Regions from separate parts of the Klebsiella planticola genome, predicted to be linked through region 3. Evidence: predicted binding sites of a transcription regulator. Region 3 holds the regulator's gene; each other region holds the start of a gene.
The links. The regulator CRP, encoded in region 3, controls carbon source genes, mostly activating them, when cyclic AMP is high. The targets are predictions, from matches to a motif close to ATGTGANNNNNNTCACAT.
Positions count from the first base shown of each region.

Region 1 (8,234 bases), 170 kb from region 3:
AGGTCTCTTCCGCCACCTGAGCCAGCCGCGCGGCGCGTTCAGCGACGATGTCATCGGTTAACGGCACCGGGTCACCTTCGCAGGACATACTGCAATCGAGGTGGATCTTTTTAAAACCGGCGGCGACGTAGCTTTTTATTAAATCATCGGCATTCGCCATCGCCTGGGCCGCGGGCAGGGTTTGCCAGCGGTTGGGCCCAAGGTGATCGCCGCCGAGGATCAGCTGTGATTGGGGAAAATCGAGCGAGTCGGCAAGCTGGTGGACAAAACCGCGGAAATCGGCCGGTGTCATGCCGGTATAACCGCCGAACTGATCCACCTGATTGGATGTGGCTTCAATCAGTAACGGGGTCTGCTGCGCCCGGGCGTAATGAATGGCGGCCTCAAGTACCAGGGGATGGGCGGAACAGACGGCATAAATACCGTTGCCTCCACCTTGTTTATGCTGCGCCACCATTTTTGTCAGATGTTTCACTTTCCTCTCCATTTCGGATGGTAATGAGATTAATCTTTCGTTTTGTTTCATTTAATACTGCATCATGGTGATGTAAAAATAAAACGAAAGATAATAGTTTTCCGATCTGTTTCACAAAAGAAACATAATGAAAGGTTTCAGCGGTGGACATTGCGCTGCTCTCTGGCGTTATGGGGCTTGCATTCCGTTAAAAGAAAGGTGTTAATAGACCAAACGAAATGAAACGAAAGATTTGATGAAAGGAATACTTATGAGCGGTACCGACTCTTCTGCAGATAAGCGCATCAGCGGCACCAGTGAAAGGCGTGAGCAGATTATCCAGCGCTTACGGCAGCAGGGAAGCGTGCAGGTAAACGATCTTTCTCTTTTATACGGTGTCTCGACGGTGACGATTCGCAACGATCTGGCCTTCCTTGAAAAGCAGGGGATTGCGGTTCGCGCCTACGGTGGCGCGCTGATCTGCGATGGAACAATGCCGGCTGCCGAACCGTCGGTGGAAGATAAAAGTTCGCTCAATACCGCAGTGAAGCGCAGCATCGCGCGGGCAGCGGTAGAACTGATTCAACCGGGGCATCGTATTATTCTCGACTCCGGGACTACCACCTATGAAATCGCCCGTATGCTACATCAGCATACGGATATTATTGCGATGACCAACGGGATGAATGTGGCGAATGCGCTGCTGGATGCCGAAGGGGTGGAGCTGTTAATGACCGGTGGACATCTGCGCCGCCAGTCGCAGTCGTTTTATGGCGATCAGGCCGAACAGTCTTTGCTGAATTACCACTTCGATATGCTTTTTCTCGGCGTCGACGCCATCGACCTCGATCGCGGCGTGAGCACCCATAATGAAGATGAGGCACGCCTGAACCGGCGGATGTGTGAAGTGGCGGAACGCATTATCGTCGTCACCGATTCCACCAAATTTAACCGTTCGAGCCTGCATAAGATTATCGATACGCAACGAATTGATATGATCATCGTCGATGAAGGCATTCCGACGGAAAGTCTGGAAGGGCTGCGTAAGAGCGGGATTGATGTGCGACTGGTGAAGCGCCAGAACGTGGCATAGACCCCCTTCCTGTGGGGGAGAGGGGCTGCGGTCAGGCGGCTGGCGTCGCGCCGCCTGACCGGCAATCAGGTCACCGGCGCCGGGTTAAACACCGCCAGCTGATTATACAGGCCCCACCGATCGGAGAAGGTTTTCTTACGGCCGCTGGCGACATCAAGAATAAACCCGAACAGCTTCTGGCCAACCTCTTCAATCGTCTCTTCACCGGTGGCGATAGTTCCGGCGTTGATATCCATTAAATCATACCAGCGGTTTGCCAGCTCGGTGCGGGTTGCCATCTTGATGACCGGCACGGCGACCAGACCATACGGCGTGCCGCGCCCGGTTGTAAACACCTGAACCGTGATCCCTGAAGCAACCTGCTGAGTGCCGCAGACGAAGTCGCTGGCCGGGGTAGCCGCGAAGATCAGGCCGCGTTTGGTTGGGCGCTGGCCCGGTGAGAGGACCTCGGCAATCGCGCTCTTGCCGGATTTGGCGATCGAACCCAGCGCCTTTTCCACCACGTTCGCCAGGCCGCCCTTCTTATTCCCGGGGGAGGGATTGGCGCTGCGATCGGTCTGACCTGAATCGAGGTAGTTATCGTACCAGGCCATCTCTTCGAGCAGACGCTTGCCCACTTCCTCGTTGATCGCCCGCGGCGTCAGCAGATGGATAGCATCGCGAACCTCAGTGACCTCAGAGAACATGACGGTCGCGCCGCAGCGGACCAACAGGTCGGAAGCGTAGCCCACCGCCGGGTTGGCGGTCACGCCGGAAAAGGCATCGCTGCCGCCGCACTGCATGCCCACCACCAGTTCAGAAGCCGGACAGGTTTCACGCTGGCGGGCATTCAGTTTTGCCAGATGCCGTTCTGCGACCTGCAAAATATCGTCAACCATTGACTGGAACCCGACATGCTGTTCATCCTGCAGGCGGATGATACTGGCGCTGTCGACGGCAATGGGCTGGACATCTTCGGTGCCCTGGAGCAGGCGCTCCGGCTGGAGCTTTTCACAGCCGAGCCCAACCACCATGACTTCACCGCCGAAATTGGGATTTAGCGCGAGGTTATGGATCGTGCGGATAGGGATCACGGCGGCCGGGGCGTTGATCGCCACGCCGCAGCCATACAGGTGGTTGAGACCGACCACGCCGTCGACATTCGGGTATTTCGGCAGCAGGTCTCGTTCAATAATTTTCACCACATAATCGACGACGCCCGCGACGCAGTGCACGCTGGTAGTGATACCGAGCAGGTTTCTGGTGCCGACGCTGCCATCGGCGTTGCGATACCCTTCAAAGGTGTAGCCGGTCAGCGCAGGCAGAGGCTCCGGAACTTTGTTTGCCAGCGGTAGCGTGTTCAGCGGCGGCGCTTTCGGCAGTTCGACCAGCGATTCGTCAATCCAGCTGCCCTGCGGAATGTCGCGCACCGCGTAGCCAATGACTTCGCCATAGCGGATGATTTCACCATGTATGGGGATATCAACCAATGCTACTTTGTGACCTTGCGGGATATGTTCGATGAGCGTCAGTCCGTCAGGGAAACGCGTTCCGGCTTTTAAACCGCGATCGTTAACAATAATCGCTACATTATCCGTTTCGTGTACTTTTATATAAAACGCCGTCGGCGATTCCTGCCTGATTTCAATGTCGGCCATTGTCCAGTATTCTCCAGCAAGGTGCGAATAATAAAATAAAACGGCTATTCAGTTTCTGATGAACGAATTTCCTCGGCAAAGAATGTCAGCTGTTTTGATTTAGATGTGTGATCCCTGTCACTCATTGTTGCGGGAGCAAAATTGCGGCAAAGGGAAAACGCTGGAACTGTGCATCAGCGCCCACTGATTATGGCGGATGCACAATTTTAATGATTATTCATTCCATTTTATGGGTTTTTTGCACGGTGTTCTCTGGCCGTCAGCTGATTATACTGAGTCATGCTTGCTATGCACCGGATGAGTAAATCGAGTGCTTCTGATCTCGGTTTATAAATAATTAAGAGAGACACCAAAAATAAATAAATGAAGTGCAATGCTCTCATTTAACGCAGCGCTAATCTTCATCGGATGTTTGGCCTGATGGCAATGATTTACTATCCGTTTATCATCGGCAACATTCAATATGTGGAACTGCAGAAATAATTAACGGTTAAGTGACAAGGTATAAGTGATGAATAACGATATCTTCCCGAATAAATTTAAGGCGGCCCTGGCGGCGCATCAGATTCAAATTGGCTGCTGGTCCGCCCTGGCCAGCCCTATCACGACAGAGGTGTTAGGCCTGGCCGGTTTCGACTGGCTGGTGCTGGACGGCGAACATGCGCCGAACGATATCTCCACCTTTATCCCCCAGCTGATGGCGCTGAAAGGCAGCGCCAGCGCGCCGGTTGTGCGCGTACCGACCAACGAACCGGTGATCATTAAGCGCCTGCTGGATATTGGTTTCTATAACTTTTTGATCCCGTTCGTGGAAAGCGAAGAAGAAGCGATTAACGCCGTCGCCGCCACCCGCTACCCGCCAGAAGGCATTCGCGGCGTTTCCGTGTCGCACCGCGCCAATATGTTTGGCACGGTGCCGGATTACTTCGCGCAGTCGAACCAAAACATCACCATCCTGGTACAAATTGAAAGCCAGCAGGGGGTGGATAACGTTGATGCGATCGCTGCGACTGCGGGCGTTGACGGTATTTTTGTCGGCCCAAGCGATCTGGCCGCCGCGCTGGGACATCTGGGCAACGCCTCTCACCCGCAGGTCCAGCAGGCTATCCAGCACATTTTTGCAAGCGCGAAAAAGCATGGCAAGCCGAGCGGTATTCTGGCGCCGGTAGAAGCGGATGCGCGTCGCTATCTGGAATGGGGCGCAACCTTTGTCGCCGTCGGCAGCGATCTGGGCGTATTCCGCTCCGCCACGCAGAAACTGGCTGATTCCTTTAAGAAATAACCGCCACCGCAACAAGAGAGATAAAGACATGACAATGAAAGTTGGTTTTATTGGCCTTGGCATCATGGGTAAACCCATGAGTAAAAACCTCCTCAAAGCGGGTTACTCGCTGGTGGTTGCCGATCGTAATCCGGAAGCCATCGCAGAAGTGATTGCCGCAGGCGCTGAAACCGCCGCTTCAGCGAAAGCGATAGCTGAGCAGTGCGAGGTGATCATCACCATGCTGCCGAACTCTCCGCATGTGAAAGAGGTGGCGCTGGGCGAAGGCGGCATTATTGAAGGGGCGAAACCGGGCACCGTGCTGATTGATATGAGCTCTATTGCACCGCTGGCGAGCCGTGAAATCAGCGATGCGTTAAAGGCGAAAGGCGTAAATATGCTGGATGCGCCGGTAAGCGGCGGCGAGCCGAAGGCCATTGACGGGACTCTGTCCGTCATGGTTGGTGGTGATAAAGCGATTTTTGAACAATATTATGACCTGCTGAAAGCGATGGCGGGCTCTGTCGTGCATACCGGCGATATCGGCGCGGGCAACGTGACCAAGCTGGCCAACCAGGTGATCGTGGCGCTGAATATCGCGGCGATGTCTGAAGCATTGACTCTGGCCACCAAAGCAGGCGTGAACCCCGATCTGGTGTATCAGGCAATCCGCGGCGGTCTGGCCGGCAGCACCGTGCTGGATGCCAAAGCGCCCATGGTGATGGATCGCAACTTTAAACCGGGCTTCCGTATCGATTTGCATATCAAAGATCTGGCGAATGCGCTGGATACGTCCCACGGCGTGGGGGCGCAGCTGCCGCTGACCGCGGCGGTGATGGAGATGATGCAGGCGCTGCGCGCTGACGGCCTGGGTACCGCCGACCACAGCGCGCTTGCGTGTTACTACGAAAAACTGGCGAAAGTGGAAGTCACTCGCTAACAAGAAGGGCGCGGATGGCGCCCTGTCATTCTTGCCTTGCGCGGCACTGTCAGGCTAATAACTATGAAAATCGTAATCGCCCCAGACTCTTATAAAGAAAGCCTCTCAGCTACTGAGGTTGCACAGGCTATAGAAAAAGGTTTTCGGGAGATTTTCCCCGATGCGCTCTATGTAAAGGTCCCCCTCGCCGATGGCGGAGAAGGTACCGTTGAGGCGATGATCGCCGCGACGCAGGGAACCAAAATGAGCGCTTGTGTGACGGGGCCGCTGGGCGTGCCGGTTGATGCCTGCTGGGGGCTTTCCGGGGATGGTCAAACCGCGTTTATTGAAATGGCGGCGGCCAGCGGGCTGGGGCTGGTGCCTCCCGCGCAGCGCAATCCGCTGTTGACGACCTCGCGTGGTACCGGTGAGCTGATTTTGCAGGCGCTGGAGCATGGGGCGAGAAATATCATTATTGGCATTGGTGGCAGTGCGACCAACGACGGTGGCGCGGGGATGGTGCAGGCGCTGGGCGCGCGGCTTCATGATGCGAACGGCGCTGATATTGGTGACGGCGGCGGCAGCCTTGCTTGCCTGAACTCGATCGACCTGTCTGCATTGGATGTTCGGTTGCAGGAGTGTTCAATTCGCGTGGCCTGCGATGTCTCTAATCCACTGACTGGCGAGACGGGCGCTTCGTGGATTTTCGGCCCGCAAAAAGGGGCGACGGAAGCGATGATTCTCGAGCTGGATCGTAATCTTGAGCACTATGCGGATGTGATTAAGCGAACTCTGCGTGTCGATGTCAAAGAGGTCGCCGGAGCCGGTGCCGCAGGTGGCATGGGGGCGGCGCTGATGGCATTTCTGAATGCGGAACTACGTAGCGGTATCGAGATTGTGACCCAGGCGCTGAATCTGGAAGAGCATATTCTTGACTGTTCTCTGGTGGTGACCGGTGAAGGAAGGCTCGACAGTCAAAGCATTAGCGGTAAGGTCCCGGTCGGCGTTGCCAGCGTGGCGAAAAAGTACCATAAGCCGGTGATTGGTATTGCTGGCAGCCTGACCCGCGATGTCGGCGTGGTGCATCAGTATGGTATCGATGCGGTGTTCAGCGTGCTGACCACTATCACGAGCCTGGAGGAGGCCTTCCGCGGCGCTTCGGACAATATTTATCGCGCTTCACGGAATGTTGCTGCGACTTTGCAGGTCGGGATTGTGATGGAAGGATGACAACCGGCGGTAAACCTTTTATACTTCGCGCCGAAGCTGACCAGACAGTCGCCGCTTCGCCGTCGTCCTCCTCGGGGGAGACGGGCGGAGGGGAGGAAAGTCCGGGCTCCATAGGGCAGGGTGCCAGGTAACGCCTGGGGGGGAAACCCACGACCAGTGCAACAGAGAGCAAACCGCCGATGGCCCGCGCAAGCGGGATCAGGTAAGGGTGAAAGGGTGCGGTAAGAGCGCACCGCGCGACTGGTAACAGTTCGCGGCACGGTAAACTCCACCCGGAGCAAGGCCAAATAGGGGTTCACAAGGTACGGCCCGTACTGAACCCGGGTAGGCTGCTTGAGCCAGTGAGCGATTGCTGGCCTAGATGAATGACTGTCCACGACAGAACCCGGCTTATCGGTCAGCTTCAACTTCTTCAGAGAACCCTCGCCAGAAATGGCGGGGGTTTTTACTTTCCGGTTCCGGGAGGAAAGAGCAGATGAATGACTGTCCACTCCGTACTCGATGAAAAGAAAGCGGCTTATTGGCCAGCTTCAACTCATTCAGAGAACCCTCGCCAGAAATGGCGGGGGTTTTTACTTTCCGGTTCCGGGAGGAAAGAGCAGATGAATGACTGTCCACTCCGTACTCGATGAAAAGAAAGCGGCTTATTGGCCAGCTTCAACTTTTTCAGAGAACCCTCGCCAGAAATGGCGGGGGTTTTTACTTTCCGGTTCCGGGAGGAAAGAGCAGATGAATGACTGTCCACTCCGTACTCGATGAAAAGAACGCGGCTTATCGGCCAGCTTCAACTCATTCAGAGAATCCTCGTCAGAAATGGCAGGGGTTTTTACTTTCCGGTTCCGGGAGGAAAGAGCAGATGAATGACTCTCCACGCCGTACTCGATGAAAAAAAAGCGGCTTATTGGCCAGCTTCAACTCATTCAGAGAACCCTCGCCAGAAATGGCGGGGGTTTTTACTTTCCGGTTCCGGGAGGAAAGAGCAGATGAATGACTGTCCACTCCGTACTCGATGAAAAGAAAGCGGCTTATCGGCCAGCTTCAACTTCTTCAGAGAACCCTCGCCAGAAATGGCGGGGGTTTTTACTTTCCGGTTCCGGGAGGAAAGGACAGATGAATGACTGTCCACTCCGTACTCGATGAAAAGAACGCGGCTTAGCGGTCAGCTTTAACTCATGCAAAAACGCCCATATAGCGCAATCTGCATGGGCGTTTTGCTGTTTCTGACGGTGGCCATTCAGGCGGCGTTTTCTTCGTCCTGAATCCGAATTTCGGCTTCTGAAACAATTGCTTCCAGTTCGCTTAGCATCTCTTCATAGCCAAAACTTACGGCCTGCGTTGGCTCCGTTAACAGCGGCTCGGGCGACGACACGGTTTTCTTTGCTTTCTTCTTATGCTTACTCACTGACAGACTCCATAACTCCCGTTATTACACCGGTAAATCTATCAGTAAAGCGCGCAAAGGCGTGTCGGCAACGAGGGTAATGTTAGCTTCGTCACGAATAAATGCCCCGTCACCGCAGGTCAGGGCCTGTTTTTCTTCTTCATGGGCAACGGCATGCACCGTTCCATGAATCGATTGCAGGTAAGCGCGCGGCCCGTGCAGCTGGACATCAACCTGCTCGCCTTTGGCGAGATCGAGA
Region 1 is NZ_CP026047.1:1,099,108-1,107,341, reverse strand. It holds gene kbaZ (tagatose-bisphosphate aldolase subunit KbaZ) at 1-487, opposite strand, end outside; gene MC50_RS05275 (DeoR family transcriptional regulator) at 726-1,547, shown strand; gene garD (galactarate dehydratase) at 1,613-3,184, opposite strand; gene garL (2-dehydro-3-deoxyglucarate aldolase) at 3,696-4,466, shown strand; gene garR (2-hydroxy-3-oxopropionate reductase) at 4,495-5,385, shown strand; gene garK (glycerate 2-kinase) at 5,449-6,594, shown strand; RNA gene rnpB (RNase P RNA component class A) at 6,627-7,003, shown strand; gene MC50_RS28655 (hypothetical protein) at 7,829-7,963, opposite strand; gene MC50_RS05245 (pirin family protein) at 8,021-8,234, opposite strand, start outside.
Region 1: garD (galactarate dehydratase) is a predicted target of CRP. The motif match lies at 3,290-3,307, and genes of this name have one in related genera.

Region 2 (8,234 bases), 1.0 Mb from region 3:
GCTCATCTGCCAGTTGAACTCGCCCTTGCCATCGGCATCAAGGGTGACACAGGCAATAGCCGAAGTGGTGAACATCGGGGGAGTTTCTCCCGGGCACAGCTCTGAGACGAGGTACCCCACCAGCGGCAGGTGCGAAACCACCAGCACCGTTGAAACACCTTCATTGGTCAGCGTCTGAAGCCAGGCGCTGACCATGCCAACATCGCCACACGGCGTGAGCTCCGGCATCACGTCGACATTTTCAGGCAGGTCCATGCACTCTCTTACCACATCCAACGTCTGTTCAGCACGCAGGTAAGGACTGACAAGAACCCGTTCAATATCCACTTTTTGACCTTTCAGCCAGGTTGCCATCTGACGGGACTCGTCACAACCACAAACGGTTAAGGGACGAACCGAGTCACTGGCTGCATCGAGGGCAGCGTCGCCGTGACGCATGATAAAAACTTGCATATTGCACCGCTTTTGTTAACCAGAAGCACCGCAGTCTTACCTGCGTAGATAGCACGCAGTCGACCCGGTGGCCGGGCATTGTGCCTGATTCATCCAACGAATGAAACGCTGTTTTTTACCTCAATGGCGTAAGTATAGTCAATGATCGTTTACAAAACAGCCAACCAACAGCGTCATTCATCGCCGGATTTATCTTCTTTGACCAGAACTTAGGTCGTCCGTTCAGCAGCGGGCCAAAAGGTTGCCCCCTGCCCGGCCATGCGCAATAAATTTTCGCATGGGGTAAACCGTGGGCCGTACTGAGCGGCCAGACGTTGCAAGATGGCAACAACTTCACTCGCCCCGAGTTGATCCATATAACGGAACGGGCCGCCAAGAAACGGCGGGAAGCCAATACCGAACACCGCGCCAATGTCGCCATCGCGGGCGCCGCGGATGACCTGCTCATCGAAGCAGCGCGCGGCTTCGTTAAGCATCATCATGACGCAACGCTCAGCTATCTGCCGGGCGGATAAGCGCGCCTGCGGAGCAGAAACGCCCAGCAGCGAATAGACCGCAGCATCGGGTCGTTTTTTGCTTGTACGCCCTTTTGGCTCATAAAGATAGAAACCGCGGTTATTTTTTCTCCCTTTGCGATCGTCATTCAAGATCGCATCAATGATGTTTGCAGGCGGGCTAAAACGTTCTCCCCACGCGGCTTCCAGAACCGGCAGAATTTTGGTCCCGGTATCAATTCCGACCTCATCCAGCAGCTGAATCGGCCCCACCGGAAAGCCGAATTTCACCAATGACTTATCGATATGATCAATGGGCTCACCTTCCATGAGTAAGCGCATCGCTTCGTTGATGTAGGGCGCCAGAATACGGTTGACGTAGAAACCCGCTTTATCAGCCACGACGATCGGCGTTTTGCCCTGCATTTTGGCCAGCTTAACTACCGTCGCAATCGTCTGCGGATCGGTATGCTGATGGGGGATCACTTCAACCAACGGCATTTTCTCGACCGGGCTGAAGAAATGCAGGCCAATCACCTGCCCCGGTCGGCTGGCCTGCGCCGCAATGTCGCCGATGGGCAGCGAAGAGGTATTGGAGGCAAAGATCGTCTGCGGGCTGCAGTGTGCTTCGATCTCAGCCACCATCCGCTGTTTAAGAGCTAAATCCTCGAAGACAGCCTCGACAACCACATCGCGATGGGCGAAGCCCTGATAATCCGTGGTGCCGGAAATCAGCGCCAGCTGACGATCCCGTTCGCTGGCGCGCAGATAGCGGCGACGCACCTGCTTGTCCAGCAGTTCCCAGCTGTATTTCAGCGCATGGTTAATTCCCCGTGCCTGAATATCTTTGATACGCACCGCAAGCCCGCCTTTGCAGGCGGTAACATACGCAATCCCGCCGCCCATCAGACCGCCACCGAGAATGCCGATGCGATTCAGTGGCCCGGCCTGCGCATCGGCGCCGCGATCTTTCTTCAAATCCGTGCTGGCAAAGAATATCGATCGCAATGCCTGAGACTGCGGAGTCATCGCCAGCTCACCGAAGGCACGCGCTTCCTCGGCATAGCCGCTGCTACAGCCGTGAGCTAATCCATTTTCAATCACCTGCAGAATGCGCTCGGCGGCAGGATAGTTGCCCTGGGTTTTCTGTCGGGTCTTTTTCCCCACCAGCCGAAACAGCAGATTACGGCCCAGCGGTCCGGCAAGCACCCGTTCGCGGATCGGCATACTGCGGCTCGCCGGCCGTCCTTTCAGCGCCAGCTCCACCGCCGTCTGCAGCAGAATCGATTGCGGAACCACCTCATCCACCAGGCCCGCTTTTAACGCCTGACGCGCGCGAAGCTGCTTGCCGGTCAGAATCATCTCCAGGGCGCTGCTGACACCGATCAGGCGGGGTAATCTCTGAGTGCCGCCGGAGCCAGGCAGCAGCCCCAGCTGGACCTCAGGCAGACCCAGACGCGTTTTCTCGTCATCGCTGCATACCCGTCCATGGCAGGCCAGCGCCAGCTCAAGGCCGCCGCCCAGGCAGGCGCCGTGGATGGCGGCAATCACCGGAATCGCCAGCCCATGGATCTCCGCCATAATTTGTTGCCCCTGGCGGGCGAGCGCTTCCGCTTCCTGAGCGCTGGCGCAGCGGGCAATCATATTGATATCCGCGCCAGCGATAAAATTGTCCGGTTTTGCGGAAATCAGCACGACGCCGCGCAGAGATTTATTATCACGAATCTGGCGAACGATCGCCCGCACCTGCTGGCCAAATTCGGCCTTCAGGGTATTCATCTTTTCACCGGGCGAATCGATAGTGATGACGCCGACGTTATCCGGGCGAATATCGAGGGTAAATGCCGATGCCATGTCCATTATTCCACCTCCAGAATCATCGCCGCGCCGAGTCCACCCGCCGCACAGGCGGTAACCAGGCCAAATCCGCCCCCCCTGCGCCGCAGCTCATGCAGCGTCTGGGTAATCATCCTCGCGCCGGTGGCAGCAAAAGGATGCCCGTAAGCAATTGAACCACCGAGGACATTGAATTTACTTTCGTCGACTTCCCCGGTCGCCTGCGAGCGTCCAAGCACCTCGCGGGCAAAGCGGTCGCTGGCCAGGCACTGAAGATTCGCCAGCGTCTGCGCGGCAAAAGCCTCATGCATATCGATAAGCGTTAAATCAGCCAGGCTCAGTCCCGCTCTTTCCAGCGCCAGCGGCGTTGACCACGCCGGCCCCAGCAGCATATCCTGGCGGACATCGATGGCGGTAAAGGCATAGCTGCGCAGGTAGCCAAGCGGGGTTAAGCCCAGCGCTTTGGCCTGAGACTCGGTCATCATGATCACCGCCGCGGCACCATCGGTTAGCGGCGTACTGTTTGCCGCAGTGACCGTGCCATGCTTGCGGTCAAAAGCCGGACGTAACTTTTGGTAATCAGCCAGGGTTGAATTTTTACGAATATTGTTGTCGTTTTCCAGCGGTTCACGGAACGGCGGCACATACGCGGTCATCACCTCAGAGGCCAGTTTCCCCTCTTCCCAGGCTTTCGCCGCCAGCTGGTGCGAACGGTGCGCCAGCGCGTCCTGCTGTTCGCGGGTGATACCCCATGTTTTTGCCATTTGCTCTGCGGTATCCCCCATCCGCAGCCCGGTCGAATACTCGGCCACCGCAGGCGGTACCGGTAAAAGATCGCGAAGGCGTAAACGGGAGAAGAGCTTCAGACGCTGCCCGAGAGTGCGCGCTTTATTGGCATCCACCAGCGTTCGGGCCAGCTTTTTACTGACGCCGATCGGCAGAACGGATGAAGAGTCGGCGCCGCCGGCAATACCTGCGCGGATCGTTCCCGCCATCAGGCTCTCCGCGACGTTGGCAACCGCCTGAAAACTGGTGGCGCAGGCGCGACTTACGCTGTAGGCATCGGTGTGTACGCTCATGCCGGTGCCAAGCACAATTTCGCGCGCAATATTTGGCGCTTCGGGCATCTGCACCACCTGGCCAAATACCAGTTGCTCAATCATTTCCGGGGGAATATCGCTACGAGCCAGCATTTCGCTGATAACCATTTTTCCCAAATCAACGGCGGGAACACCGTGAAATACCGTGGCCTGGCGGGCAAACGGCGTACGTAAACCGCTGACAATGGCAATGCGATCGCCTTGACGGGTGACAAGCGGTAATGGCTGACTCATGACTTTCCCCTGTTAACCGATAAAACCAAGTGGTCTGACCTGATAACAGTTTTAACTAATTTTTTACATTAAGCCAATCAGCGAAGAGAAAAAGTGGGAGCCAAAACACATACAAAGCAGGAGATAACGCCCCTGAAGGGAGGGGCGTTGAGGAGAAATTAACGCAGACCAAGCTGGAAAATCAGCGTTTCGGCTTCACAGCAGAAGACAAAATCGATATCCATCTGCACTCCGCCTTCAACGTCGGTAAAAGTCGGGGTAATTTTGCACGGTTCAGATTCCACACCCCGTGCTTTCTCAGTCAATGCGGCGAGAGTTTGTTCCGCTTCGGCGCGATTGGCAAAAACCCGGCTGTAAGAGGCGGTGCAATCGGTGTTGTCCATAATGGTGCCAACATCCATACAGCAGCAAACCGGGGTTTCATCAGCACTACATTTACTCATCGTAGATTTCCTCTGTATATGCACTCAAGGTGCCAGACAAATAATGAGGTTATTTTACGCGCGGCGCCTCCCGGCCTCCAGTCGTTAATGGCGACAAAAGTCCTAAGTGACCGAAATCACACTTAAAAATGATCCAAAACAAAAAATGCCCTGTTTAGATAATGCGAACGAGGCCAATTTTGCTAACTGGATCGCTTTTTTCGTATCACAACTGAAAAATCTCATAAACAAACTTGCAACATCTCATCTGGTCAGACCTATACTCAGCGCACTGGTCTGATTTCTCTGTCGTAAAGCAGACCCTACACTTCGCGCTTCTGTTACGGCATGTAACATAGTTTAAATAAAAATAACTCAATGAGGTTATGGGCATGAGCCAGAAAACCCGCTTTACCCAATCTGCCCTCGCAGTGGCTGTAGCACTTGTTTCAACACAGGCCTGGTCAGCAGGCTTTCAGTTAAATGAATTCTCTTCATCAGGTCTGGGCCGCGCCTATTCCGGTGAAGGTGCAATTGCTGACGACGCGGGCAATGCCAGCCGTAACCCAGCATTGATTATGATGTTCGATCGCCCGACGATGTCTGCGGGCGCGGTCTTTGTCGACCCTAACGTCAATATTTCCGGCCAGTCTCCAACAGGCAAAAGCCTGAACGCCGATAATATTGCGCCAACCGCATGGGTGCCTAACTTCCACTTTGTATCGCCGATTAACGATCAATTTGGTTGGGGGGCCTCTATCACCTCTAACTATGGTCTGGCGACCGAGTACGCCGATGATTATGCCGCCGGCAGCATGGGCGGAAAAACGGACCTGACCACCGCCAACTTCAACCTGAGCGGCGCCTATCGCCTGGACAGCCACTGGAGCTTTGGCTTAGGGTTTGATGCGGTGTATGCGAAAGCGAAGATTGAGCGCTATGCAGGCGATTTGGGGCAAATCGTTGCGGGCTCTGGCGCACTGCCGCCGCAGCTGGCCGGCCCGGTATCGAAAATTCCTGCCGATACACAAATTGCTCACCTCAACGGTAACGCGTGGGGCTTTGGCTGGAACGCCGGTATTCTTTATGAACTGGATAAGAATAACCGCTATGGCTTCACCTATCGTTCTGAAGTGAAAATCGACTTTGACGGTAATTACAAAAGCAGCTTACCTTCCGCGTACAACCAGATCCTCGGTAACTTCGGGCTTCCGGCGGGTACCAACGGTCAAACTACCGATGGTTCTCTGACGCTGAACCTGCCTGAAATGTGGGAACTGTCCGGCTATAACCGCGTTGCACCGCAGTGGGCGGTCCACTATAGCCTGACCTACACCAGTTGGAGTCAGTTCCAGGAGCTGAAAGCAACGGGTAGCAACGGTGAGACGCTGTTCTATAAAGATGAAAGCTTTAAAGACGCCTACCGTATTGCGCTGGGTACCACCTATTACTATGACGATAACTGGACCTTCCGTACCGGTATCGCCTTTGATGATAGCCCGGTCCCTGCAAGCACCCGTTCTATCTCCATCCCGGATCAGGATCGTCTGTGGCTGAGCGCGGGTACCACCTATGCCTTCAACAAAGATGCTTCGGTTGACGTGGGTGTTTCATACATGCACGGTCAGCACGTAGAAATTAAAGAAGGTCCTTATACCTTCCGCTCTGAAGGTACCGCCTGGCTGTACGGCGCGAACTTCAACTACCGCTTCTGATCGGTCTGGCAGCATAAAAAAAGGGTGAACGCGAGTTCACCCTTTTTTATTGTCATATTTACTCGCGTTTACTGCGAGTCGATATCTTTCAGATCGCCCTGAATCGCCTGAGCGTTAGGGTTCTCGACCGGCGTAAGTTTACCGCCGTTGGCAATAAAGTCATGACGCTGGAAGTAGGCTTCGCGAACCATGATATACGGGTCGGAAGACTGGCGCAGCAGGCCGTCGGAATCCAGCAACTGAGCACGGGTCTCAACCCCTTCAACCGCCCACTTACCGATAGACATCGGCCAGGTCAGCCAGGAAAGGACCGGATAAAGACCATCAGCCATATCACCGCCTTCATCACGCAGCGTAAAGCTGCCATAGAACGGCAGTTGTACGTAAGGGCCGTAACCCACGCCATAATGACCCAGGGTGCTACCAAAGCGATGCGGTTCAACACGCTGCAGTTTCGGGTTCGCCATCCCGGCGACATCAATCAGGCCGCCCATTCCGAGAAGGGTATTAAGGAAGAAGCGGGTAAAGTGCACCATACCTTTATAGGGATCGCCCTGCAGGAAGTAGTTCGCCATCACCGCCGGTTCTTCAAGGTTGCTGGTGAAGTTACTCAGCCCATTGCGCGCCGGCTGCGGGACATAATCACGCCAGGCAACGGCAACCGGACGCAGCACGTACGGATCCACCACGTTAAAGTTGAAGTCGAACATCGTACGGTTAAACCCTTCAAGCGGGTCTGAACGCCCCTGCGGCAGATCGCCAGAGCTGGAACTGGCACATCCCACCAGCAATGTGGCGCCAAGCGCAAGCGCCGACAGGCGAAAATTCATAGGTGTCTCCCTGTTAATTTTGGCTATTGCGGTGGGCTATCCGGGGACCACTGCCTCCATGACGATACCACCCGAAGCAAATTGCAATCTGGTGCCTGCTTTCAGCATAGCCTTCTTTGGCATAATTGTTGCGCCCTGATTCTATACATATTTTGCAATATTCGTATTGCTATTCTTGCCATCAGCAAAAATTTAGGAGGTTATCCCGGGCCAGTCGGGTGAAACATCTCTACGCTTATGAGAATGAAAAAACGCAGGAGGAAATGCCATGACGACAGATCCCAAACCTCACGAGCGCCCTCATAGCGAAGAGGTGGAGGTTGAAAGCGATGAAAAACAGGATGGCGAACCGATTGAGGTCAACGAGAAACGCCTGCCCTCGCGTGCAATGGCCACCCATGAAGAGATCCGTCAGGAGGGGGAAAAAGAGCTGGAGCGCGATGCCCTTGCACTTCTGTGGTCAGCGGTAGCCGCTGGTCTGTCGATGGGGGCCTCGATGGTGGCGAAAGGGATTTTCCATGTTCACCTGGGCGAACTTCCCGGTGGTTATTTAGTGGAGAATCTGGGTTATACCTTCGGGTTTGTTATTGTCATCATGGCTCGCCAGCAGCTGTTTACCGAGAATACCGTCACCGCGGTATTACCCATCATGCATAAGCCGACGCCCGGGAATATCGGCCTCCTGCTACGGCTCTGGGGCGTGGTGCTTATTGGTAACCTGGTCGGTACGGCAATTGCGGCCTGGGCCTTTAATATGATGCCGATTTTTGACGATGCCACCCGCGGCGCGTTTCAGGAGATCAGTTTAAAGGTCATGGAAAATACGCCGTCTGAAATGTTCGCCAATGCGATTATTTCCGGCTGGCTGGTGGCGACCATGGTGTGGATGTTTCCCGCCGCCGGCGCGGCAAAAATCGTGGTGATCATCATGATGACCTGGCTGATTGCGCTCGCCGATACCACCCATATCGTTGTCGGCAGCGTTGAGATTTTTTACCTGGTCTTCAACGGCTCGCTGCCCTGGCAAGACTTCATCTGGCCTTTCGCGCTGCCGACGCTGGCTGGCAACATTTGCGGCGGCACTTTTATTTTTGCGCTGCTCAGCCATGCGCAGATTCGCAACGACATGAGCAACGACAAAAAGGAGCGG
Region 2 is NZ_CP026047.1:235,761-243,994, forward strand. It holds gene sixA (phosphohistidine phosphatase SixA) at 1-453, opposite strand, end outside; gene fadJ (fatty acid oxidation complex subunit alpha FadJ) at 663-2,807, opposite strand; gene fadI (acetyl-CoA C-acyltransferase FadI) at 2,807-4,117, opposite strand; gene MC50_RS01080 (YfcZ/YiiS family protein) at 4,276-4,560, opposite strand; gene fadL (long-chain fatty acid transporter FadL) at 4,932-6,254, shown strand; gene mlaA (phospholipid-binding lipoprotein MlaA) at 6,323-7,084, opposite strand; gene MC50_RS01095 (formate/nitrite transporter family protein) at 7,353-8,234, shown strand, end outside.
Region 2: MC50_RS01080 (YfcZ/YiiS family protein) is a predicted target of CRP. The motif match lies at 4,665-4,682, and genes of this name have one in related genera.

Region 3 (8,234 bases):
CTGTACACCAAATGAGTCAGGCATTTCGCTGGCGGTGATTGCCCGTTATGCCGGTCAGATTCCGCTGCTGGGCGTTTGTCTTGGCCATCAGGCTATCGCCCAGGTCTTTGGGGCCACTATCGTGAGAGCGGCGAAAGTGATGCACGGCAAGACTTCCCCCATCCATCATAACGGGCAGGGGGTCTTTCAGGGGCTGAATAATCCGCTGACCGTCACTCGCTACCACTCTCTGCTGATTGATCCCGCGACGCTTCCCGAATGTTTTGAGGTGACGGCCCGCAGCGACAGCGGGGAGATTATGGCCATTCGCCATCGGGAGTGGGATCTCGAAGGGGTACAGTTCCACCCGGAGAGTATTCTCAGCGAGCAGGGACATCAGCTGCTGGCAAACTTCCTCAACCGGTGATTTGTAGTTGCCATTGACTGATTTTTTATGCATATTTTGTGATTAGATTATCACAATAATGACCGCATAACGAAGAAGGATGGCATGACATGGCAACTGAGCAACCGGTAATTACCCGCGCCACATTCGATGAAGTTATTTTGCCGATTTATGCACCGGCAGAATTCATCCCGGTCAAAGGTAAAGGTAGCCGCGTTTGGGATCAGCAGGGCAAAGAGTACGTTGATTTCGCCGGCGGGATTGCGGTGACGGCGTTAGGGCATTGTCATCCGGCTCTGGTCGCGGCGCTGCATGAGCAGGGAGAAACCTTGTGGCATACCAGCAATGTCTTTACCAACGAGCCGGCGCTGCGTCTGGGCCGCAAGCTGGTGGATGCCACCTTCGCCGAGCGCGTGGTGTTCATGAACTCCGGCACCGAAGCGAACGAAACGGCGTTCAAGCTGGCCCGCCACTACACCATTACCCGTCACAGCCCGTATAAGACCAAAATCATCGCCTTCCATAATGCCTTCCACGGCCGTTCGCTGTTCACGGTATCGGTGGGCGGGCAGCCAAAATATTCTGATGGCTTCGGCCCGAAACCGGCGGACATTATCCACGTGCCGTTTAACGATCTGCATGCGGTGAAGGCGGTGATGGATGACCACACCTGTGCGGTAGTGGTTGAGCCAATTCAGGGGGAAGGCGGGGTGATGGCCGCGACGCCGGAGTTCCTGAAAGGACTGCGCGAGCTGTGCGATGAGCATCAGGCGCTGCTGGTATTTGATGAAGTGCAGTGCGGCATGGGGCGTACCGGTTCGCTGTTTGCATATATGCACTACGGCGTGACGCCGGACATTCTTACCAGCGCTAAAGCGCTGGGCGGCGGCTTCCCGATCAGCGCTGTACTGACCACCAGTGATATTGCCAGCGCATTCCACGCCGGTTCCCACGGTTCGACCTACGGCGGTAACCCGCTGGCCTGCGCCGTCGCCGGGGCGGCATTTGATCTGATTAATACGCCGGAGGTGCTGGAGGGCGTGAAGGCGAAGCGCGAGCTGTTTGTGCAGCATCTCCAGCAAATTGACGCGCAGTTTGACCTGTTCAGCGACATCCGCGGTATGGGGCTGTTGATTGGCGCGGAGCTTAAGCCGCAGTATAAAGGCCGGGCACGCGATTTTCTCTATGCCGCGGCAGATGCGGGCGTGATGGTGCTGAATGCCGGGCCGGATGTGATGCGCTTTGTCCCTTCGCTGGTCATCGACGAGAAGGATATTGCTGAAGGCATGGCCCGCTTTGCCCAGGCGATAAAGCAGGTTCTTAACGCTTAATCGCGCGTAGCCAGATACCGTGATGCGGGCGCTGACGCCATGCCACCGAGGAGATGGTGTGCATGGTGTTCAGATGGTCGAGGATCCGCTGCAGATGTTGCTCCATTGTACTCAACGGGCCCCGGCTCACCTCCACATCCTGCGACTCCATAATATTCACATCGCCAGCGCTGCCGGGACCGTCGGAGTCCAGCCGCTGTTGACAGCGCTGGAGCGCAATCTCACAGGATTCCAGGTAACGCCGGGCCAGCTCCGGCGTCAGCATATTGTGCTCGCGGGCGAGGGTGGTCATGGCGTTGATATGCTCAACAATAAACTGGCTGTGGGTGACCCACAGTTTCATATCATCAAGATAATGTGTGTTAAAACCGGGTTCCTGCATGGCCTGATTCAGCGAGTTATACAGCGAGTTATGTGCCTGATTGACGCGCATCCGGCGATAGGCCAGCGCCGGGGCCTGATGATCGTCGCTGAGAATTAGCCTGATCGCTTCCTGATCGGCTTCCAGCGCGTCGTGAGCGTTTTTACGCAGTAGCCCGCTTTGCCATTGCGGCCATAGCCAGACCATGCCGCCAAAGGCGATAAGGCAGCCGATAAGCGTATCGATAAGCCTGGCGACAATATACTGCTCGCCGTTGAGCGTCAGAAGCTGCAGGGTATACACCGCCGTCACGGTAAAGCCAACCATCGCCCAGCCATAATGCTTGCGAATAATCAGGTAGCTCAGCAGCGTGACGAGCAGCATCGCGGAGAGCGTATAACCCTCCGGGACGTGAAAGTGCAGCGCCAGGCCGGCGATAGCCAGACCGGCAAGTGTACCTGCCGCCCGATGGACGATACGTACCCGCGTCGCGCCGTAGCCGTTTTGGGTCACAAAAAGCACCGTCATCAGGATCCAGTAAGGCTTGGGAAGGTTCAGGGCGCTTCCCATCAGGCTCGCGGCCGTTAGCATCACGCAGATACGCGCAGCGTTACGTAGCGCCGGCGATTTTAATGAGAGATAGCTCTTTAGCGCGGGCAGCAGCGGCAGACGGCGCTCTTTATCCGCCATCAGGTTGCGAGCATACAGCGGGCGCTGGGTACGCAGCACCCGGGCTATTCGGCTGAAGTGCCAGGCGCAGAACTGCCCTACCGGGTTGTCCGGATGCTGCCAGGCGATTTTCTCCAGCGCGCCGATTTGCTTATCCATATGAAAGCGTTGCGGGTAGCGGTGGTAGAGAATGTCATCGGCCAGCACCCGCAGGCGTGCGGCAACGGTTTGTGCGTTCCAGCGGATCACCGCCTCGGCATGGCTGCGCTCTACCAGTTTTTGTACTTCTTCGGGTTGGTGCAGGCTGACGGAGATATGTTCCTGCAAATCCAGCGCCATCTGAAATGCCCGCAGCAGGCGCTTGTGGTCATTGCGCTAGTTCGCCGCCAGCATATGCATCTGCTGGTAGCATTGGGTGATCAGGTCCACCACCTTCTGCTGGCGCGTGAGCAGCGGCGGCAGTGAAGTGGTGGGATCGATATGCTGGGTCAGCAGGCTGTATTTGGCTTCGCAGTAGTTAGCCAGCTCGCGATAAAGCAGGCTCAGCGATTCGCGCAGCGGCTGCTCGCGCCATAGCCAAAACCAGAACCAGTTAAACAGGCCGTACCACAGCGTCCCGAGGGCGTAGATCAGCAGTGGCTCCCAGACGGGCATGTTCCCGGCAAGGCTCAGGGTAAAGATTGCGGCAATTAACGACGCGGGCAGAAGCCTGGCGTGCAGAGAGCTGATCTCCGCCGTTACGCCCAGCAGTAGCGCCAGGCCGCTGAGAATCAAGGGCAGCGGGATATCCTGCTGAAGAAGAAGCTGGACCACCAGGCTACAGCCGGCAAACAGCGAGCCGCCAATAATCAGACGTTTAAAAAAGCGTTTGTGCGGCGTATCCAGACCGGCGACGTTACAGCAGGCGGGCACCAGCGAAAACAGCAGACCTTGCTGTAAGTGACCGAGGAGGAGACCGATTGCGACAGGCAAACACAACACCAGCGTTTGCCGCAGTGCATAGTTGACTTCCGGGTGGTAAATCAGCCTGCGCCACATAGAGGGAAAACAAAAACGGCGTGTTGCGCAAGCAACACGCCGTTTTATCGACTTAACGCGTACCGTATACGACGATAGTTTTACCGTGTGCGGAGATCAGGTTCTGATCTTCCAGCATCTTCAGGATACGGCCAACGGTCTCGCGGGAACAGCCAACGATCTGACCAATTTCCTGACGGGTAATTTTAATTTGCATACCATCAGGGTGGGTCATCGCATCCGGCTGTTTTGCCAGGTTCAACAGCGTCTGAGCGATGCGCCCGGTGACGTCGAGGAAGGCAAGGTTACCCACTTTTTCTGAGGTCACCTGCAGACGGCGAGCCATCTGCGACGACAGGCGCATCAGGATATCCGGGTTAACCTGAATGAGCTGACGGAATTTTTTGTAGGAGATTTCGGCCACTTCACATGCGGTTTTCGCACGTACCCAGGCGCTACGCTCCTGGCCTTCTTCAAACAAGCCTAATTCACCGATGAAATCGCCCTGGTTGAGGTAAGAGAGGATCATCTCTTTACCTTCTTCATCCTTGATGAGCACAGCCACAGAGCCTTTGACGATGTAGTACAACGTTTCTGCTTTTTCACCCTGGTGGATCAGCGTGCTTTTAGATGGGTACTTATGAATGTGGCAATGAGACAAGAACCATTCGAGGGTAGGGTCTGTTTGCGGTTTGCCAAGCACCATGCGCGGTTATCCTCTGTTATAAGCTATCTCCGGGTGCCGACACTACACGGCATCCGGGCATGCAATCGTATTGTTTCCCTATGCCTGGGAAACGGCTGGTGAGTTTTCTTCAGCCTGTAATGTGAACTCCTCTGCATACATGCAGTACATCAATGTAATACTGTAGCATCCCGACTGTTTTAGCATAGCTTTTGCCGCATGTCTCCTGGTGTCTCGCTTCAGCATGATGCAGGTCGCCTTCCGTTGCGAGAATTGTTATGTACGCGTAATCTGTCAGGAAAATTGCAACCTCGGAGTTAAATTTTATGCAAGCTCGTGTGAAATGGGTTGAAGGGTTAACCTTCATCGGAGAGTCGGCGTCAGGTCACCAGATTCTGATGGACGGCAACTCCGGAGATAAAGCGCCAAGCCCAATGGAGATGGTGCTGATGGCGGCGGGCGGATGTAGCGCGATCGATGTCGTGTCTATTTTGCAGAAAGGTCGTCACAACGTGACCAACTGTGAAGTCAAGCTGACGTCTGAACGTCGGGAAGAGGCGCCGCGCCTGTTTACCCATATCAACATGCATTTTATCGTCACCGGTAAGGAGCTGAAAGAGGCGGCCGTTTCCCGTGCGGTGGATCTGTCGGCGGAGAAATACTGCTCGGTGGCGCTGATGCTGCAAAAAGCGGTGAATATCACCCACACCTATGAAGTGGTGGAAGGCTAAGCAGCCTTCCCGGAGAGCGGCGCAAACGCCTTATCCGGGAGCCGTGAGTGAAGGACGAAAACCCCGCTTAGCGCCAGGCGCTCGGGGTTTTTTAACGTGGTTAACTGATTTTCTTCCCTTCCATCAGCCGTTCGACTAGCGGCGTCATGATGAGCTCCATCGCCAGCCCCATTTTCCCGCCAGGCACCACCAGCGTATTGATATGCGAGATAAACGACCCCTGCAGCATCGCCAGCAGCCAGGGGAAATCGATATCCTGCAGGTTGCGGAAATGGATCACCACAAAGCTTTCATCCAATGACGGAATGCCCTTCGCCGCAAACGGGTTGGAGGTGTCGACAGTGGGGACGCGCTGGAAGTTGATATGGGTGCGCGAAAACTGCGGCGTAATGAAGTTGATATAGTCTTCCATTGAACGGACCACGGAATCCATCACCGCTTCACGGGAGTGGCCGCGTTCACTGGTATCGCGGATGAGCTTCTGAATCCATTCCAGGTTGACGATAGGCACCACGCCGACCAGCAGGTCGACATTCTGCGCGACGTTATACTGCGGCGTAACAACCCCGCCGTGCAGCCCTTCATAAAACAGGACATCGGTCGGTTCCGGTAGCGGTTGCCACGGTGTGAATGTGCCCGGCACCTGATTCCACGGCACCGCCTCATCATAGGTATGCAAATACTTGCGCGACTGACCGCTACCGTTACGCCCGTACTCAAGGAAGGTGTTTTCCAACAGACCGAAGTCGTTGGCTTCCGGACCGAAGTAGCTGATGTGTTTCCCCTGATCGCGCGCTTTGCGGATCGCCATGTCCATTTCCGGGCGGGTATAGCGATGGAAGCTGTCGCCTTCCACCTCAGCGGCACGCAGGTTTAGCTGTGCGAAAATTTTACGAAAGGCGAGGCTGGTGGTCGTGGTTCCCGCGCCGCTGGAGCCCGTGACGGCAATCACCGGATGTTTGGCAGACATAACAACTCCCAGATTAAACGATGTGTGGCGCCGCCTTAGCCGTGAAACTGCTTGCGGGGCATGATGTTGACCGTCTCGTGCAGTTCTGACCACACCAGTACGGCTTCTCCGCTTTTCAATTGCTGTTTGACGTCGGCGACTTTATCCGCCAGCGAGCGTTCATGTTCACCATAATCGGTGCCTTCACGCAACACAAAGCTTTCGATCAGGTTATCCAGCGTTTCGGGATCCAGATCGTGCCAGGGAATAATCATTTTTGTGCTCCCAACCAACGGGTTAACCAGTCCGGGATACGCTTTTCCAGCCACATTTCCGGCTTGCGCAGCGTGCCGCCAACGAATCCGACGTGTCCGCCATTTTCTGTCAGCTGATACTCGACGTTTAGCGGGAGTTGCTCTTGCGGCGGAATGGAGTGGTGGTCCATAAAAGGATCGTCCTTCGCATGAATGATCAACGTCGGTTTAGTAATGTCGCTGAGCCGCGGCATTGCGCTACACTGGCGATAGTAGTCCAGCGCATCCGCAAATCCGTGAATCCGGGCAGTGATCATATCGTCAAACTCGCGGATGCGGCGCATACCTTTGAGCTGGCGCAGATCAACCGGTAGCGAGCCGGGATAGGCTTTCAGCTTACGCGCGGCGTTGGCCTTTAACAGATTGAGCAGATAACGTTGATAGACCCGGGAAAAGCCCTTGTCCATATGATAGCTGCAGGCTTCGAGCATGAACGGGGCTGAGACAATAACCGCGGCATCCAGCGGGACATTATCGCCTTCTTCGGCCAGCAGGCAGCCCAGCATATTGCCGCCCAGCGAATAGCCGACGGCGGCGGTCGGCACCGCACCCCATTCGCGTTGTAGCCAGTGCAGGAACCAGCTGCCATCTTCGGTTTCACCCGAATGATAGATGCGGTTATTGCGATTGGGTTCGCCGCTACAGCCGCGGAAATGCATCACCACGCCCAGCCAGCCGCGCTGCATGGCTGCATGGATAAGGCCATGAGCATAGGGGCTGTGCAGGCTGCCCTCCAGCCCGTGGAACACGACCAGTCGCGGTTTATGTTGCGCCCCGGCGGGGTCTTCGCTCCACGCCAGATCGACAAAATCACCGTCCGGGAGTTCAAGTCGCTGCCAGTGCGGCGTGAATCCCAGCTTACGGCGAATCAGGCGCGGCAGCATGGTCTGCAGATGACGATTGCCCACGCCGCGCATAGGGTGAAACTCGCGCGAGTCGTCTTCGGGGGGCGTCATTTCTGTGGGGGTGATTTCAACCATAGCACCAGAGCAGTTAATCATCTTATAAAACAGTATACCGCGCATGAAGTGCGCAGGTTATCCAATATGTGGTCTTGCGGCCTGCGCTATAGGTTACACGAAATTGAAGCCGGATGAGGACTGCTCTTGCGGGATAAGGATGACCCGCTACCCGGGAGGGCTGGAAGGGGAAACGGCCCCGCCAGGAGCGAATGGCCGTGGGGCTGGCTCAAAACATGCTGTTGCCGCTGGCGGTTTTTTCCGGAACCGTCTGAATAACATCCCAGTGCTCAACGATCTTGTTCTGCGCATCGAGGCGGAAAATATCGATAATCGCCCGGGTGACGCCCGGCTCGCGGCCGGTGGACGCAACGTGCAGAACGACATAGTCGCCGTCGACAATCACCCGTTTAATCTCGCTGTGAGAGTCGGGGAATTTCTCTTTCAGAAAGGCGATGAATTGACGAAAGCCTTCAGGCCCATCCTTCGCGCCAGGATTATGCTGGATATACTCCTGCCCGAGGTAGGTTTTTGCGGCATCAAAGTCTTTATCGTTCAGCGCCTTATTATAAAAAGCGATGACGTTTTCTTTGTTCTTTAATTCGCTTGCGGTGTAGGCGGCAAAAGCAGAGTGGGTCAGGGCGCAAAGCAGTGAGAGGGAGATGAGCGTTTTTTTTACCATGGCAATGCCTCTTCGCAGATGAGTGTTGCGGTTTTTAGCAGGGGCATATCACGGCGTGTTCCCATAACCTGGCGCCGCTGCGTTTATGCCCCCTGCCCGATCATAACCGGTCTTAACCTTCCTGCAGCATCTGTTCCAGCTGCTCTTGTGC
Region 3 is NZ_CP026047.1:1,272,664-1,280,897, reverse strand. It holds gene pabA (aminodeoxychorismate synthase component 2) at 1-406, shown strand, start outside; gene argD (bifunctional acetylornithine/succinyldiaminopimelate transaminase) at 496-1,716, shown strand; partial or broken gene MC50_RS06295 (YccS/YhfK family putative transporter) at 1,706-3,784, opposite strand; gene crp (cAMP-activated global transcriptional regulator CRP) at 3,837-4,469, opposite strand; gene MC50_RS06285 (OsmC family protein) at 4,775-5,179, shown strand; gene MC50_RS06280 (phosphoribulokinase) at 5,280-6,149, opposite strand; gene MC50_RS06275 (YheU family protein) at 6,185-6,403, opposite strand; gene MC50_RS06270 (hydrolase) at 6,400-7,422, opposite strand; gene MC50_RS06265 (nuclear transport factor 2 family protein) at 7,631-8,083, opposite strand; gene MC50_RS06260 (ABC transporter ATP-binding protein) at 8,196-8,234, opposite strand, start outside.